2 linked regions of the Marinomonas mediterranea MMB-1 genome follow. The protein of the gene in region 1 interacts with the protein of each later gene in a pairwise test. Links are inferred from orthologs where the notes say so. Each region holds a gene or a part of one and is shown in the gene's direction. Other genes may lie near its edges.

Region 1 (9,069 bases):
CTCGGAGCTGGGACGGTCGTATCAAGAAACGTATCTATTGGTGAAGGCACTCATACTTATCCTAATGTGACTTTCTATCACGGTGTGAAAGTTGGTAAACACTGTATTATTCATAGTGGAGTCGTTATTGGTTCCGATGGCTTTGGCTTCGCCCCGTCAAAGGAAGGGTGGGTTAAGTTTCATCAACTGGGTAGTGTTATAATCAAAGACAATGTAGAGATTGGCGCAAATACGACGATTGACCGCGGAGCATTGGAAAACACTGAGATTGGGCACGGCGTGAAAATTGATAACCAAGTTCAAATTGCTCACAACGTGGTAATTGGGGATAATAGTGCTATTGCAGGCTGTGCCGCAGTCGCTGGAAGTACTTCGATAGGTAAAAATTGTACGATCGCTGGAGGCGTAGGCATTATCGGTCATCTTACAATAACAGATAATGTACATGTCACTGCGATGACATTAGTAAGTAAATCAATTCTTAAATCTGGCTCTTATTCATCAGGTACTGGGGTCGACTCCACCGATAAGTGGCGTCGTTCTGCCGCTAGATTTAGACGAATTGACGACATGGCCAAGCAGATTTCTGAATTGGAAAAACAAGTAAAAAAGCTTTTGACAGAAGGTTAATCTTAAATGATGGATGTGAATGAAATTCGCCGATATTTGCCTCACCGCTACCCGTTCTTGTTGGTAGACCGAGTAACAGAATTGAATCTAAATGATTCAATTGTTGCCTATAAAAATGTAACGGTGAACGAGCCTTTCTTTAATGGCCATTTCCCTGATCATCCTGTTATGCCTGGTGTATTGATCATTGAGGCAATGGCACAGGCAGCTGGTGTGTTAGGTTTCAAAACAATGGATAAAACGCCAGAAGACGGTTCTATTTATTACTTTGTTGGGGCTGATAACACTCGTTTCAAAAGGCCTGTAGTGCCTGGAGACCGTCTCCAACTAGAAGCGAAAATCGTGACAGAGCGCCGTGGAATCTGGAAGTTCGAATGTAAGGCAACGGTCGAAGGTGAGCTAGCATGTTCAGCGACAATTTTGTGTGCTGATAGGAAACGATAGTGTCGATACACCCTACTGCGATTGTTGATAGTAAAGCTGAAATTGACTCAACTGTCGAGATTGGGCCGTTTTGTATTATTGGTCCCGATGTAACGATAGATGCAGGAACAGAGGTTAAATCTCATGTGGTTATTAATGGCCACACGATGATCGGTAAAGATAATGAAATTTATCAGTTCGCTTCGGTAGGAGAAGCGAATCAAGATAAAAAATACAAAGGTGAACCTACTCGACTGGAGATCGGGGATCGCAATGTCATTCGAGAGAATGCAACGATTCATCGTGGAACGGTTCAGGATAACGGCGTCACGACGATAGGTCATGGCAACTTATTCATGGCAAGTACTCATGTTGGGCATGACTGCATTGTTGGCGACAATAATATACTCGCTAATTATGCAGCGCTAGCGGGCCATGTTTTTGTTGGTGATTCTGTTATTCTTGGTGGATATACTGGTATACATCAATTTTGTCAGGTTAACTCGTACAGTATGTGTGGTATGGGGTCGATGGTGACCAAAGATGTCCCTAGGTACGTTATGGTTTCAGGAAACCCATGCAAAGCTCACGGTATGAACTTCGAGGGAATGCGTCGACGAGGAGTGCCTGCTGACGTGATTAAAGCGTTAAGGCATGTCTATAAAATTGTATATAAAAAGGGCTTAACGCATGAGCAAGCCTTATCTGATATTCAAAACAGTGTGTTTTTTGAGATCCCTGAAGTAATGGCGTTTGTTGATTCGATTAAAGCCTCAAATAGAGGCATCGTTAGATAAAATCGGTTTTTACTTTCAGCCCCGATGGTATATGGAGAGATGATAGTCTTCGACTCAAATCTCTCATAGTATAGATACCTCGGGGCTTTTTAATGCCTATCTTTAAATGCTATTTTTAGCCTTTCTTTCTATTAAATCGTTGCTTAAGGGGTGTCGGTGAAAAGGTTTGTCATTGTTGCTGGTGAGGCGTCAGGTGATATTTTAGGCGCGAGCTTAATTCAACATTTAAAAGAACTTTACCCTGACGCTCAGTTTGAAGGCATTGGGGGGCCGCTCATGATTCAAGAGGGGCTTTTAAGTTTATATCCGATGGATCGACTCTCAGTAATGGGATTAGTCGAAGTGTTGGGGCGTCTAAGAGAGCTACTCAAGATTAGAAAGCACCTCTTTAATCATTGTGTTGAGACTTGTCCAGATGCGTTCATAGGCATAGATTCACCGGATTTTAATCTTCCTCTTGAACGCCGATTAAGAAATAAAGCGATTAAGACAGTTCACTATGTTAGCCCTTCAGTGTGGGCGTGGCGTCAGAAACGCATATTCAAAATCAAGAAATCTGTCGACTTGATGTTAGCCTTGTTTCCATTTGAAACGGGAATATACAAACAACATAATATCCCCGTGACGTGTGTTGGTCATACACTTGCGGATGAGATTCCACTTCATTCTGATAAAGTGCAGGCTCGCTTAGAGCTTGGCATTGACCTGGTAGACCATGAGCCTGTATTTGCCATTTTGCCGGGTTCTCGAAGAGGAGAGGTCGCGCGACTTGCCCCATTATTTGCTGAAACAATGAAACAGTTAAAGCAGGTTTGTCCTGATGCTAAATTTGTTCTGCCAGCAGCGAATGACGATCGTCGTAACCAAATCGAAGGCGTTCTTAGAGAGGCTGATATAGACGCACTTGTTGTAGATGGCCAATCGCGTACTGTGATGGCTGCAAGTGATGCGATATTATTGGCATCCGGTACTGCGGCGTTGGAAGCCATGCTGGTTAAGCGCCCAATGGTGGTTGCGTACCGATTTACGAAATTGACGTATGCAATTATGTCGCGGATGTTGAAGGTTCCATACGTATCATTGCCAAATTTATTAGCTAACCAAATGCTCGTTCCTGAGTTACTTCAAGACGACGCAACACCTGAGAATTTAGCCAATCATTTAATCGAAACGTGGGAGCATTTTTCTGAAGATGAGAGCGTTAGAGCGACCTATCTAAGTTTACATCACACGTTAAGGTTGAATGCTGGCGAAACTGCCGCCTTGGCGGTTCAGCATTTAATTGAAAAAAAATAATACCGGAGAAATGAGTGAGCATTGCTGCGCCTTTTGTGAGTGATCTTTATTTTGGGCATTTAGTTGCCGGCGTTGATGAAGCTGGACGTGGCCCTTTGGCGGGTGACGTTGTGGCCGCGGCTGTTATTCTTGATCCCGACCTAACCATTGACGGATTAAACGACTCAAAGAAATTATCAGAGAAGAAGAGGGAGCGTTTATATTCACAAATAATAGAAAAAGCCCTGTCATTCTCGATTGCTCGAGCCAGTGTTGCGGAAATCGATGAGCTGAATATTTTACACGCAAGTATGTTAGCGATGACCCGAGCGGTAAACAGTTTACCTGTACCCGCAGAACATGCGTTAATCGACGGCAATCGTATTCCTTTAGATTTGAAGTGCCCGGCGGAAGCAGTGGTAAAAGGCGATGCGAGACATCAAGCGATTGCAGCGGCCTCAATACTTGCGAAAGTAACAAGAGATCGAGAGATTGTGCTTATGGCTGAAAAGTACCCAGAATATGCGTTTGAAAAACATAAAGGTTACCCCACGGCAGTGCATTTGGACGCGATTAAGCAACACGGTGTTTGTGAAATACATCGAACCAGCTTCGGCCCAGTGAAACGGGCGCTTGACGGCTGTTGATAGGGTATTTTTAGCGAGTGTGACTGACCGCAAGGCCAGCGTATTTTTGTCAGTGAATATGATATATATCTGAACTATTTTTTTTAAGGTAGGTTAAATGTCTTCTTTTATACACCTAAGGCTACATACAGAGTTTTCTCTTGTAGATGGCCTAGTTAAAGTTAAAGGGCTGCTTGGTGAAACTGAAGCTCAAAAAATGCCTGCTGTTGCGATCACTGATGAAAATAACCTGTGTGGTTTTGTCCGTTTCTACAAAGGTGCAATGGACAAAGGCATTAAACCAATTTGTGGCGCGGATGTCATTTTAGAAGAGCAGGGAGAGGTAGAAGTCCGCACTCGTCTTACTTTGTTGGCAATGTCGAATAAAGGTTATAAAAATGTCATAGAAGTTATTTCTAAAGGCTATCAGCTAGGGCAGCATGAAGGTCGGCCAATTGTACAAAGAGCTTGGGTTGAGGAACATAGTGAAGATGTAATCGCCCTGTCGGGAGGCGTTCAAGGGGATATTGGCTTCCTTTTGAGTAAATACAAAACGGAAGAGGCAAAAAAATACCTAGACTACTGGATGTCTGTTTTTCCTGATCGTTTTTATTTAGAAATGGAACGTACCGCGAGGGCGGGAGAAGAAGACTATATTCATACCGTTATTCCGCTAGCGTCGGAAGCCTCTTGTCCTGTTGTGGCAACAAATGACGTGCGTTTTTTGAAAAAAGAGGATTTTGAGGCACATGAAGCGCGAGTATGTATTCACGATAGTGTTACGTTAGATGATCCTCGCCGAAAGCGTCGCTATTCCGAAGAGCAGTACTTCAAAAGTGCGGCTGAGATGGAAGCTGTTTTCGAAGACATTCCTGAAGCTCTTGAGAATACGGTGGAAATCGCAAAACGCTGTAATGTTGACGTTTTGTTGGGTAAGTACTTCCTCCCAGATTACCCCGTGCCTGATGGCATGACAATGGATGACTTTTTTAATGAGCTTTCTCATAAAGGTCTGCAAGACCGTTTAGAGGTCCTTATCAAAAAAGATGGCGACCGTATCGCCAACAGAAGACAAGAATACCTTGATCGACTTGATTTTGAGCTCAACATTATTAATCAGATGGGGTTTCCTGGTTACTTCCTGATCGTAATGGATTTCATTCAATGGGCTAAGGACAATGATATTCCTGTAGGCCCAGGACGGGGTTCTGGTGCTGGATCTTTAGTTGCATATGCGCTTAAAATCACGGATCTAGATCCGTTGGAATACGATCTTCTTTTCGAACGATTCTTGAACCCAGAACGTGTTTCTATGCCTGACTTTGATATCGACTTTTGTATGGAAAATCGAGACAAGGTTATTGATTATGTTGCGCGTACGTACGGTCGTGATGCGGTATCTCAAATTATTACCTTTGGTGCGATGGCGGCTAAGGCGGTGGTTCGTGACGTTGCTCGTGTTCAAGGTAAGCCTTACAGCCTAGGTGATAAACTATCTAAATTGATACCGTTTGAAATTGGTATGACCTTGAAAAAGGCGCTAGAAGAAGAACCTGCGTTAGTTGAGTTTATTGAAGGTGATGAAGAGGCTGCCGACGTAATGGAAATGGCCTTTTCTCTTGAAGGCGTTGTTCGTAACTTTGGTAAACATGCGGGTGGTGTGGTTATCGCGCCAACCAAATTAACGGATTTTGCGCCGCTCTATTGTGAAGAAGATGGTAGCGGTTTGGTCACCCAATATGACAAAAACGATGTTGAGGAAGCGGGTCTCGTTAAGTTCGACTTCTTAGGACTAAAAACGCTAACTGTTGTAGATTGGGCGCTGGGTAATATTAATGCACTTCACGCCAAAGAAGGTAAGCCGCCACTTGATATCGCTTTAATAGATCTTGAGGACAAATCCACCTACGATCTGTTACAACGCGCTGAGACGACCGCGGTATTTCAGCTGGAATCGCGAGGAATGAAAGAGCTGATTAAAAAGCTTTTGCCATCACGATTCGAAGATATTATCGCATTGGTTGCCTTGTATCGTCCGGGGCCATTGGGGTCGGGCATGGTGGACGACTTTATAAACCGTAAGCACGGACGCGCAGAGCTGGCGTTTCCGCATCCAGACTATCAACATGATGACCTCATTCCTGTGCTGGAACCCACCTATGGCATTATCTTGTATCAAGAACAGGTAATGCAGATTGCGCAGGTATTGGCAAAGTTCTCGCTTGGTGGAGCAGACTTGCTTCGTCGAGCAATGGGTAAGAAAAAGCCTGAAGTAATGGCAGAGCAGCGCCTGATTTTTATGGAAGGCGCAGCAAAAAATAATATTGATAAAGACCTTGGCGGTAACATCTTCGATTTGATGGAGAAGTTTGCTGGATACGGTTTTAACAAATCTCACTCCGCCGCTTATGCTTTGGTGTCGTATCAGACAGCATGGTTAAAAAATCATTACCCTGCGCCGTTTATGGCGGCGGTACTTTCTGCCGATATGCAGAATACCGATAAGATCGTTATTTTCATTGAAGAGTGTCGGGCTATGAAGCTGACACTTGAGCTTCCTAACGTGAATGAGTCGGTTTATAAATTTACCGTTAACGAAGCCGGTGCTGTTGTTTATGGCTTAGGTGCCATTAAAGGGGTGGGCGAGGGGCCAATTGAAGCGATTGTTGAAGCTAGACAAGACGGCCCGTTCGAACACATTTTCGATTTCTGTCAGCGTGTGGGTCGAAAAGTAAATAAACGTGTTATGGAAGCATTGGTCCGCTCTGGCGCATTTGACACGATCGGCCCAAATAGAGCGACATTGTTTGCAAGCATTGATGAGGCACTAAAACGTGCTGATCAAAATGCTAAAAACGAAGATGCAGGCATGATGGATTTATTTGGCGTCGCCGTCGAAGAGTCTACTGAAAACGCCTATGACGAGATAGGCATTCAACATGAGTGGGCTGGCCGTCAGCGCCTAGACGGCGAAAAGGATACATTAGGTCTTTATGTGACGGGTCACCCAATCGACGACTATGAAAAAGAACTTCGTCGCTTTGTTCGTTCTAGAATTGTTGATATTCAGCCTAAGCGCGATACTCAAGTATTGGCTGGTTTGATTGTAGATATGCGTGTTACTAAGAGTAAGCGTGGCGGAAATATTGCCTTCATGACATTGGATGACCGTTCTGCTCGAATAGAAGTAACGGTTTTTCCTGATAACTATGAGACGTTTAAAAGCGTGATGTTGGCTGACGAAGTTGTTGTAGTTGAAGGTGAAGTCAGTATTGACGAATTCCGAGGCGGTCAAAAGGTGATTGCTCGCAATGTGTTGAGTATGGCTCAGGCGCGTGTTCGATATGTTGAGGCGCTTCGAATTGATTGGAAAGAAACGAATATTACACCGTCAGATATTGCCCAACTGGCGCAAAAGATGGCACCGTATAAGGGGGATGGATGTGATGTTGTTATTGGTTTCGACACAGATCAGGCTCTTGGTGATGTTCGTCTGGGGCCCGCGTGGAAAATTCGCCCAGATGATGAATTAATTCACGAGTTACAGAAACAATACGGTAAACAAAATGTGCAGTTGGTGTATACTTAGCCCCATTTTAGAATTTCTATAATACGCACAGCGGATATCGCGTGTGAAAAGGGTGCTTGTGAAGCGGGTATCCGATAAAATTACGACAAACAAATAGTAGTGTATTTATAATGAATCTAGATTATTTACCTTTTGAGCAGCCGATTGCTGAGCTCGAACAGAAAATTGAAGAGTTACGATTGGTCGGAAACGACAATGAGCTGAATATTAGTGATGAGATCAGTCGTTTAGAAGATAAAAAGATCGCATTGACTCAGAGTTTATTTAGTAATCTTGGCGCATGGGAAGTTTCACAATTAGCTCGTCACCCAAAGCGCCCTTACACGTTAGATTACATTAAACACGCTTTCACTGATTTTGAGGAAATGCACGGCGACCGTCATTATGCGGATGATCGCGCCATTGTTGGTGGTATCGCTCGTCTAGATGGCCGTCCTGTTATGGTTATCGGGCATCAGAAAGGTCGTGAAGTTAAAGAGAAAGTCTTGCGCAACTTTGGTATGCCTCGCCCTGAGGGATATAGAAAAGCATTGCGTTTGATGGAGACGGCTGAACGTTTCAAAATGCCAATAGTGACATTGATTGACACACCTGGAGCCTACCCTGGCATTGGTGCCGAGGAACGTGGTCAAAGTGAAGCCATTGCATACAATTTAGCGGTCATGTCTCGACTTAAAACACCTATTATTTCGACGGTAATCGGCGAAGGTGGTTCTGGTGGCGCATTGGCTATCGGTGTGTGTGACGAGCTTATGATGCTTCAATACGGCACTTACTCTGTTATTTCTCCGGAAGGTTGCGCATCCATTCTTTGGAAAAGTGCTGAGCGTGCATCGGACGCAGCGAAAGCAATGGGCATTACCGCTGACAGATTGAAAGAGCTTGGGCTGGTGGATACTATTATCCAGGAGCCTCTTGGTGGCGCTCATATCAATCATGAATCTATTGCACAGAGTTACAAAGAGAACGTACTAGAAGCGTTAGACAGAATGGAAGCTTTGTCTGAAGATGAACTTCTTGAACGCCGCTACAAGCGACTTATGGCATACGGGCTTTAATACAACTGAGATCTTTGCACGACGACAGCATGCAAAGGCTTAAAGCTCAGTAGTCTAGCTTTTCATATTTAGTAGGATTGCTAGTCGGTTTGTCTTTTGAAAACCTCTCATTTACTCTGATATAGAGAACAAATGAGAGGTTTTTTTGTGTTTTTCTCTGGAGCAATTAAATTTTTGGTTGGGTTGAATGGCTGTGTTGACGCTGGATCTTAATGCTTTAAAGCAATTTTTACCGAGAGAAAACAATCGTGCCGTAACGATTTGGGTTGCCTATAGCGGCGGTTTGGATTCTGAAGCATTATTGCATTTGGTTGCGTCAGAGTTGGAATCAATCGAGTCTTTGTATAAAGGTATTCGGTTAAGCGCGATTCATGTTCATCATGGCGTGAGCGAACATGCAGATTCATGGGTGGAGCATTGTAAAACATCGTGCGCGGCGTTAGGAATTCCACTCATTGTCGAAAAGGTAGTGATCGAGGGCGTTGCATCGTTTGAAAACGCTGCCAGAGAGGCGCGATATGAAGTCTTTAGAAAACACCTTCAAATGAATGATATTCTTCTTCAAGCCCATCATGCCAATGATCAAGCAGAAACCGTATTGTTTCGTTTGGAACGTGGTACTGGCTTGAAGGGTCTTGGTGGCATCCCATCTAGTCGTCCTCTAGCGGATG
Region 2 (7,822 bases), 1.8 Mb from region 1 along the record:
ATCAATAACGCCGCAAGCCATCGTCAGCGTCAAACACTTTTCTTCTCTGCAACATTGGATAACACCGACGTGAGTGTGATTGCAGAAGAGCTATTACGAGAGCCTTCTCGTGTTGCTGTGGGTCATGGTACCGATCAACACCAAGATATTTCTCAACACGTATTCTTGTGTGATCACTTAGATCACAAAGAAGCGTTGCTGAAGCACCTTGTGTCTAATGCTGAATTAAAGCAAGGCATCGTGTTCACCGCGACCAAACAAGATACCGTGCGTTTGTCTGAATTGGTCACATCCTGGGGCTATACCTCAGAAGCGCTGAGTGGCGATTTAAGCCAAAGCGCTCGTAATAGCGTCATGGAAAACTTCTCTCGTGGTAAGTTTCAAATCTTAGTGAGCACCGACATTGCCTCTCGTGGTTTAGACATCGCCGCGGTATCGCATGTCTTTAACTTTGATGTGCCAAACCCCGCTGAAGAGTTTGTGCACCGCACCGGTCGAACAGGTCGTGCTGGCTTTAAGGGCGACGCCTATACCTTTGTTGGGCCAAAAGACTGGTACAACTTTAAAGCGGTTGAGGAGTTCCTAAAAATACAATTTACGACCGAGCAGGTCGAAGGCTTGGAGCCAAGCTTTAAAGGATTAAAAGCGAAGAAAACGGGGGCGAAAGCGGCGAATAGGAAAGGGCAAAAAGCGAAGCCTAAAAAAGCAGATAACCGTCAGGCTAAGCGTAAGTCATCAAAAACCGTCGTGCATGATAATCGTCAAGATGGTTTTGAACCGTTTAAATTACCTAAGAAAAAACTCAATCCAGCCGATAATGATGAGAGTTAGCCCAATTTTCTCAATCTAAGTACCTGTATTGTGAAGTGAGCTATACTCAATTCAAATTGTATTGAATTATGTTGTTTCAATTTTGTCTTGTTATGCGCATTAAGGAGTTACGTTTATTAATCGTTTGCCCCCGTTAAATTCACTTAAATGCTTCGAATCGGCTGCACGTCACGGAAGCTTTAATCGTGCTGCGAACGAGCTAAACGTGACACCTTCCGCAATTAGCCACCAAATTAAAGGGTTGGAGAGCTTTTTGGGGATTGAGCTTTTTAGGCGCACGAAGCGAAAAGTTATTTTGACCGAAGCTGGAGAACAGTATATTGGTCCAATTAAAAGCATCTTCGAGCAATTAGAAAGCGCGACCGCCGATTTAAAGAGTGCGCAAAAGGGCGGTTACCTGAGCCTTGCCGTAGCGCCTGCCTTTTTGACTCGTTGGCTCATGCCGAGAATGGAATCGTTTCAGGCTCAATATCCAGATATTGAATTGGAGATCACCTCGTCGATGGGTGCGGTTGGCCTCTCTAATTCAGACATCGACATGGCGATTTATTTCGGCAATGGTGAATGGGACGATCTCGAAGTGCATTACCTTCGACCTATTTCACTTGCACCCGTATGCAGTCCAAAACTCATTAAACCGAATCAACCAATCAACACGCCAGAAGACATGCGTTTTTATCCTTTGCTGCACGTCAGTAAGCGCAGAGATGAGTGGCATGATTGGTTAAAGCAAAATGACGTTGATCCTAAGTTTTTCCGTCGTGGTCTGATGTTATCAAGTGGTTCATTGACCGCAGGTGCTGCGGCTCAGGGGCTAGGGATTTCGCTTGCTGACTCAGGGCTATTGAGTGAAGAGATTAAATCGGGTGAGCTGATTTTACTGTTCGATCATCATTTAAGAACCAATCGTTCCTTCTACTTAGTGTACGAAAAACGTCGCGCGGTAACACCTGCGATGGCTGCGTTTAAGGAATGGTTGATGGAAGAAACTCGAAAAGAAAACGTTGTTGCGGATATTGAGGCAAGTAAAAAGTAGGCGGATGTGCTGCTTGGCTGCTTTGGCCTTATTAGGGCTGCTTGCTTCATGTAAGCCGCCCTAATAAGTGCTCTTATTTATCGCTCTAGCGACTTTTACCCACCAACGACGTTCACCAGTAGCGTCACCTTATCGCCAGGCTGTACGTACTTTTTAGAGGAAACCTTCGGGTTCCATTTGCGGATATCATTTAAAGACACTTTGAACTTGCTTGCGACACGTGCAAGAGAGTCGCCTGAGCGCAGTGTGTACACAACTTTCTTAATGACACTCTTACGACCGTTGGTTTTAGCGGTCGCCTTGTTGCTCGCTTTTACCCAAACGACAAGTCGTTTACCGGGGTGAAGTGGGTCGCCTAGTCCCATGCTGTTCCAGCGCGCGAGCGTCTTAGAATCTGTGTTGTACTGTTTTGCTATCTTCCACAAACTGTCGCCAGCTTGAACGGTATAGTTAAGCTTTGTTCTGCTTCTAGAAGGCGATCGAGATTGCTTAGTAAGCAGTCGTTGATGAGAGCTCAATGTATAGCTTTCGATCTTATTACCCGCGACAGGAATCATCAATTGCTGACCAACGCGGATAAGTGACGATGAAATTTTGTTTACATCCTGCAAGACGTCTACGGTCGTATTGTGGGATTTGGCAACGCCTAGCAGGTTATCACCGGCTTTTACGGTATAACGAACCCATGTAACGCGGTCTTTAGGGGTAATCGAAGCCAGTTTTGTTCGGAACTCTTTTGCTTTCGAAATAGGCACCAATAATCGATGAGGTCCGTCTGGAGCAGTGGCCCATTGGTTGAATCCTGGGTTCAGCAGATAGATCTCGTCGATGCTAATGTCAGCCATGTTAGCGGCTTGCGCTAAATCAATCTGGCCGCCAATGTTAACCTCTTCAAAGTACGGCTTATTGGCGATGAAGTACGTTTCATAGCTGTATTTTTTAGGGTCTTTAATGATCTTAGCGAGAGCCAGTAGTTTCGGTACGTAGGCTCGTGTTTCTTTTGGTAGGTCGAGAGACCAAAAATCAGTCGGTTTGCCTGCTTTTTTGTTTTTACGAATGGCACGCATGACGGTGCCTTCACCGGAGTTATAAGACGCTAGTGCGTGTAACCAGTTGCCATCAAACATTCGGCTTAGCTTAGTTAAGTAAGCGATTGCTGCTTTTGTCGACAAGGTTATGTCGCGTCGACCGTCGTACCACCAGTTTTGGTCAAGGCCATAGATTTGACCTGTTGATGGAATAAATTGCCAAGGGCCTGATGCTCGGCCATGGCTGTAGCCAAATGGGTCGAACCCACTTTCAACAATCGGAAGAAGCGCAATTTCCAATGGTAGATTGGCTTTTTCCAATTCTTCGACGATGAAATAAAGATAACGCTCGCCACGTTTTGAAACGCGAGTTAGATAATTGGGGTGTGAGCTGTACCAACGAAGTTGTGAGCGAAGGCGTGGTTCATCAACATCAAGGTTAAGTTCGTATCCTGCTCGGATACGCTCCCAAATGTCTTTGGGAGGCAGTGGCTTAGCTGGCTCTACGGCAACTTCAGGTTGTTGAGAGGTTTCTTTGTCAACCTGTTGTTCAGTTTCGCTTTCAGGGCCAGACTTGTCTGCGACCGTTGGAACGCTGTCAATCAAGCCTTCTGCTTCGGTATCCGTGCCACCTATATTGGCATTGTTTATTTCAGACGTTGCGGTGTTTGATTCCGCGTTAGCCAGCTCGCTTTCGGTTGTATCGTTGCCTTTTTTGACGAGCCCCTGACAACCTGAAAGTAATATGCTTAATAAGAATACGCCTAAAATGTTTTTGATCATGAAATGCACAATTTTTGGTTAAAGTGAGCGAGATTTTATCTCGCTGGTTGCGAACGTCAACTAAAATACGCCAACTGGCTCAAATAGCGGTAAAAATCTTCTAAAATAAGTCTTTTGCTCTGCGAATTTGAGCAAATGCCCCTGCTGGTGTGTAATCCGGTGTTTGATTTAATTGATGCGCAGCCGCGTCGACAACAGTGGGTACTGAGGATCTAAAAAATGGATTGGTTGCCAGTTCTAGTTCAAGCGTAGTGGGAAGAGTCGGTGCGACGAACCCTCTTAGCTCTTGGCAAGAGGCCTCACTGTCGATCAGTCGCTGATTAGTTGGCTCCAACGACTTGGCGAACTTATAATTGGCCAGTGAATATTCGTGCGTGCCATACATAAGGGTTTCTGGTGCAAGCGTACCGATTCTGGAAAGTGAGGCGTGCATTTGTTCTGGAGTGCCTTCCATTAAGCGTCCACATCCGCCTCTAAAAACCGTGTCGCCACAGAAGATAAGAGAGTGGTCAGCGTCTTGGCTGACAAAGCAAATATGGTCTAAGGTGTGTCCCGGTGTTTCCCAAACCGTTAAATCGAGGTCAAAGATACGGACGGTGTCACCTTCTTTAACGGGGTGGGACACCAATTTTGGATGTAGATGTTCTGGACCATAGATGGGACAGGTAAACTGGCATTTTAGCGCCAAAATACCATTGGTGTGATCCCAGTGATGATGAGTAACGATAATACCTTTAATCGTTAGATTGTGCTTCGCACAGTGTGTTTGAACCGGCTTGGCATCGCCAGGATCTACGACCCAAACATCAGAACTATCATTATCCTGGATTAACCAGATATAATTATCCTCAAGTGAGGGAAGCGGGTAAATCGTCATATTGTTGTTTCTCTCGACTAAACTTATGCATTAGCTCGCATCTTTAAATAAGGTGCATATAACAACACTAAAGAGCAATATTGTATGTTGGATGACCAATCAAGACAATTTTTCCAGCAGTGGTATCAAACGTCGCTTGGTGAGCAGCTACTAAAACGAGAGATTCAGGCGATAAATGAAGAGATGGATCATGGCGTAGGGTACTACCTGTCGATCCAAACGCCTTTAAAAGCGCTCGATATTACAAACCATAGGATGCGTGAGGCATTTCATATTGCTCCAACGTTAGAATTGGGCGCTCCGGATTCGAGCATCATTGCGCGTTCAAGTGAATTACCGCTTGAGGGCGATGGCGTTGATCTTCATGTATTACATCACACATTAGATGTATCGCTTGAGCCTCATGATGATTTGCGTGAGGCCGCGCGAACGCTTTTACCAAGTGGTAAGCTGATTATCGTTGGGTTTAACCCATGGAGTATGTGGGGAATAAGGCGCGTGTTTTCTAAGCGTAAAAAAGCCCCGTGGTGTGGTCGCTTTATTAGCCATGCTCGATTAGAGGATTGGTTGAAAGTGGCGGGACTGACACTTGAGAAACGCCAGTTTATTTCCTATGCCCCACCTGTGCAGTCAGATAAGTGGCGTAGTCGCTTTCACTGGCTTGGTCAGTATTTTAAATTTTTAAAGCTGCCATTTGGTGGTGTTTACATATTGACAGTCACAAAAGAAACAAAGCGATTTATACCGATTAAACCAAGATGGAGAGGTGCTCGTGTTCGAGTAACGCCTCTCACTAAACCGACAATAAAAGAGATTTCAGATTGAAAGAAGTAACAATCTATACTGATGGCGCATGTAAAGGGAACCCCGGAATTGGTGGGTGGGGCGCTTGGTTAACCTTCGGGCAGCACGAAAAAAAAATGTGCGGCGGTGAGCACGATACCACTAATAATCGCATGGAATTAATGGGTGCGATTGAAGGCTTGAAAGCGTTAAAGGAATCTTGTGTTGTGACACTTTATACGGATTCTTCTTACGTTCAAAAAGGTATTACGCAATGGTTAGCAGGCTGGAAGAAGAAAGGTTGGAAAACCGCTTCAAAACAACCCGTTAAGAATCAAGATTTATGGCAGAGCTTAGACAGCGAATGCCAGCGCCATGATGTGACTTGGAAGTGGGTAAAGGGCCATGCTGGCATTGAAGGCAACGAAATTGCCGATCAATTAGCAAACCAAGGTATCGATGAGTTGAGAGCGAAGGGCTAAACAGATGAGACAAGTCGTACTGGATACGGAAACAACGGGCATCGACCCCAAACAAGGCCACCGAATTATTGAAATTGGGTGTGTTGAGATGATTGGGCGTAAGCTCACCAAGCGTCATTTTCATGTTTACATCAACCCCGATAGAGAAGTCGAAGAAGAAGCGTTTCAGGTTCACGGAATCAGCAATGAGTTTCTGGCTGATAAGCCGCGCTTCCATGAGATCGCCCAAGAGTTTCTGGACTTTATCCGAGGGGCGGAACTTATTATTCATAACGCACCTTTTGACGTCGGCTTTATGGATCATGAATTCTCCATGCTTGGGAACTTCCCTAAAACAAGGGATGTTTGTGAAATCTTCGATAGCTTGGTTTTTGCACGTAAAAAGCATCCGGGCGCGAAAAACAACTTGGACGCATTGTGCCGCCGTTATGGCATAGATAATTCGCATCGTGAACTGCATGGCGCACTGCTTGACTCCGAAATCCTAGCAGATGTTTATTTGCTTATGACGGGTGGGCAAACCAGTCTAGGCTTATCAATGAATGACGGTAGCGAAGGCGGCGATTCGGACAATGTGGGCGAGATTCGCAGACTGTCTCCAGATAGACCTATGTTAAAAGTATTGCGTGCGAACGAGACTGAAATGGCCGCTCATGAAGAGCGTTTGGACCTAATCGATAAAAAATCAGGTCAGTCTCTTTGGAGAAGTTAACCTCGACAGTTTAGGCTTTTCTTTTTTATTTCAGAGTCCTATTTGGTGTTTAAGACGGAGAAACGCGCTTTATAACGCGTTTCTCGTTGTCTGTTGAGTCGGAAAAGCATGAGAGCGTTGGGTGTTTACCTCGGTTGCAAAAATTGGCAGCCTTGTATCGGGTTGTACTTTCATCAGGATAAAATCCATTAAGGCATAAAGCTGCTCGCGATTCGCTGGCGTCGCGCTAACAACGCTACAGTTCGGGTCAAAAAAGCTCATAGAGTTGTCTGCTTCCTTCATCAATCCCATGGCGTGGCTTTTGCTTTCTATAATAAACACCTGTTCAATCGGTGCATTATCCACGATAGATTCCAGTTCTTTATTAAATAACGGTTCTTCCTCACGAGGTAAACGGTGCCTTAGCGCTTGGTCGCCGCATTAGTCGATTTATCTCAGAGCATCTGATGATAACCACTTCTTTGTTGCTCGCTTTCTAGATAGGTTATTTTTTGGGTAAGCGATCTCTTAAATAAGTGTCTTAACCGTAAGAAACGTTCCCTAGATTTTATAATTTTTTTAGAGAGGCTACTTTCTAAGAAAAAACATCGACGCTTTCTGAGAAAAAACCGGCAAGCGAGGGGCGAGTGTCGCCAATTTGTTTGCTTCCTAACGCAAATTGAAGAACTAATATCTCCCCTTAGGGACAACCATCGGTGTACCCGAAATAGGGTCTTTTATGATGACGGATCGCAAGCCAAATACATTTTCGATAAGGGTTTCGTTGACAATGTCGTTAGGGTTGCCCGTGGCGATGATGCGTCCTGATTTCATCGCAATAAGATGATCAGCATAGCGACAGGCGTGATTGAGGTCGTGAAGCACAGCAACCAATGTACGTCCGTTTTTTAAATTAAGGTCTTTAAAAAGATCTAATAGCTCGATTTGGTGAGCGATGTCTAGATAGGTCGTCGGTTCATCTAGAAGCAGCAGTGGCGTTTCTTGTGCTAATGCCATTGCGACCCAGACCCGTTGCCTTTGCCCGCCTGACAGCTGATCTACCTGTTGAGAGGCGAACTGAGCCGTGTCTGTTACGTCCAACGCTAGGTTCACAGCTCGTTGATCTTCTTCGCTCCATGGTTGAAACCACTTTTGGTGAGGGTATCGGCCTCGCGCGACAAGGTCGGTCACTTTAATCCCATCGGGTGCGGTAGCTGTTTGTGGTAACAGGCCCAAGCGCTTAGCAACGGTTTTAGTCGTCAGTGAATGAATGTCTTCACCATCGAGCAGTATTTGACCTTTTTGAGGGGG

What was found.
Region 2: the proteins of dnaE (region 1) and dnaQ interact in binary tests that used the Escherichia coli proteins (3 or more experiments, as listed by UniProt). The link is inferred for Marinomonas mediterranea MMB-1 from one-to-one orthologs.

The regions. Positions count from the first base shown.
Region 1 is NC_015276.1:1,290,717-1,299,785, forward strand. Bases 3,481-7,540 are described here. They hold dnaE (DNA polymerase III subunit alpha), read left to right. Parts: upstream 3,481-3,869; coding sequence 3,870-7,340; downstream 7,341-7,540. Other genes in these bases: rnhB (ribonuclease HII), read left to right, coding at 3,481-3,772; accA (acetyl-CoA carboxylase carboxyl transferase subunit alpha), read left to right, coding at 7,451-7,540. Outside these bases: lpxD (UDP-3-O-(3-hydroxymyristoyl)glucosamine N-acyltransferase), read left to right, coding at 1-630; 3-hydroxyacyl-ACP dehydratase FabZ, read left to right, coding at 637-1,074; lpxA (acyl-ACP--UDP-N-acetylglucosamine O-acyltransferase), read left to right, coding at 1,074-1,850; lpxB (lipid-A-disaccharide synthase), read left to right, coding at 2,007-3,146; more of rnhB, read left to right, coding at 3,161-3,480; more of accA, read left to right, coding at 7,541-8,398; tRNA lysidine(34) synthetase TilS, read left to right, coding at 8,586-9,069. UniProt on the Escherichia coli protein: DNA polymerase III is a complex, multichain enzyme responsible for most of the replicative synthesis in bacteria. This DNA polymerase also exhibits 3' to 5' exonuclease activity. The alpha chain is the DNA polymerase catalytic subunit.
Region 2 is NC_015276.1:3,103,604-3,111,425, reverse strand. The notes cover bases 4,866-7,678. They hold dnaQ (DNA polymerase III subunit epsilon), read left to right. Parts: upstream 4,866-5,824; coding sequence 5,825-6,532; downstream 6,533-7,678. Other genes in these bases: MARME_RS14225 (ABC transporter ATP-binding protein), read right to left, coding at 7,199-7,678; MARME_RS14230 (hypothetical protein), read right to left, coding at 6,602-6,877; rnhA (ribonuclease HI), read left to right, coding at 5,377-5,820; MARME_RS14245 (class I SAM-dependent methyltransferase), read left to right, coding at 4,866-5,380. In the rest of the region: MARME_RS14265 (DEAD/DEAH box helicase), read left to right, coding at 1-831; transcriptional regulator GcvA, read left to right, coding at 956-1,867; MARME_RS14255 (lytic transglycosylase), read right to left, coding at 1,963-3,678; gloB (hydroxyacylglutathione hydrolase), read right to left, coding at 3,779-4,555; more of MARME_RS14245, read left to right, coding at 4,640-4,865; more of MARME_RS14225, read right to left, coding at 7,679-7,822. UniProt on the Escherichia coli protein: DNA polymerase III is a complex, multichain enzyme responsible for most of the replicative synthesis in bacteria. The epsilon subunit contain the editing function and is a proofreading 3'-5' exonuclease.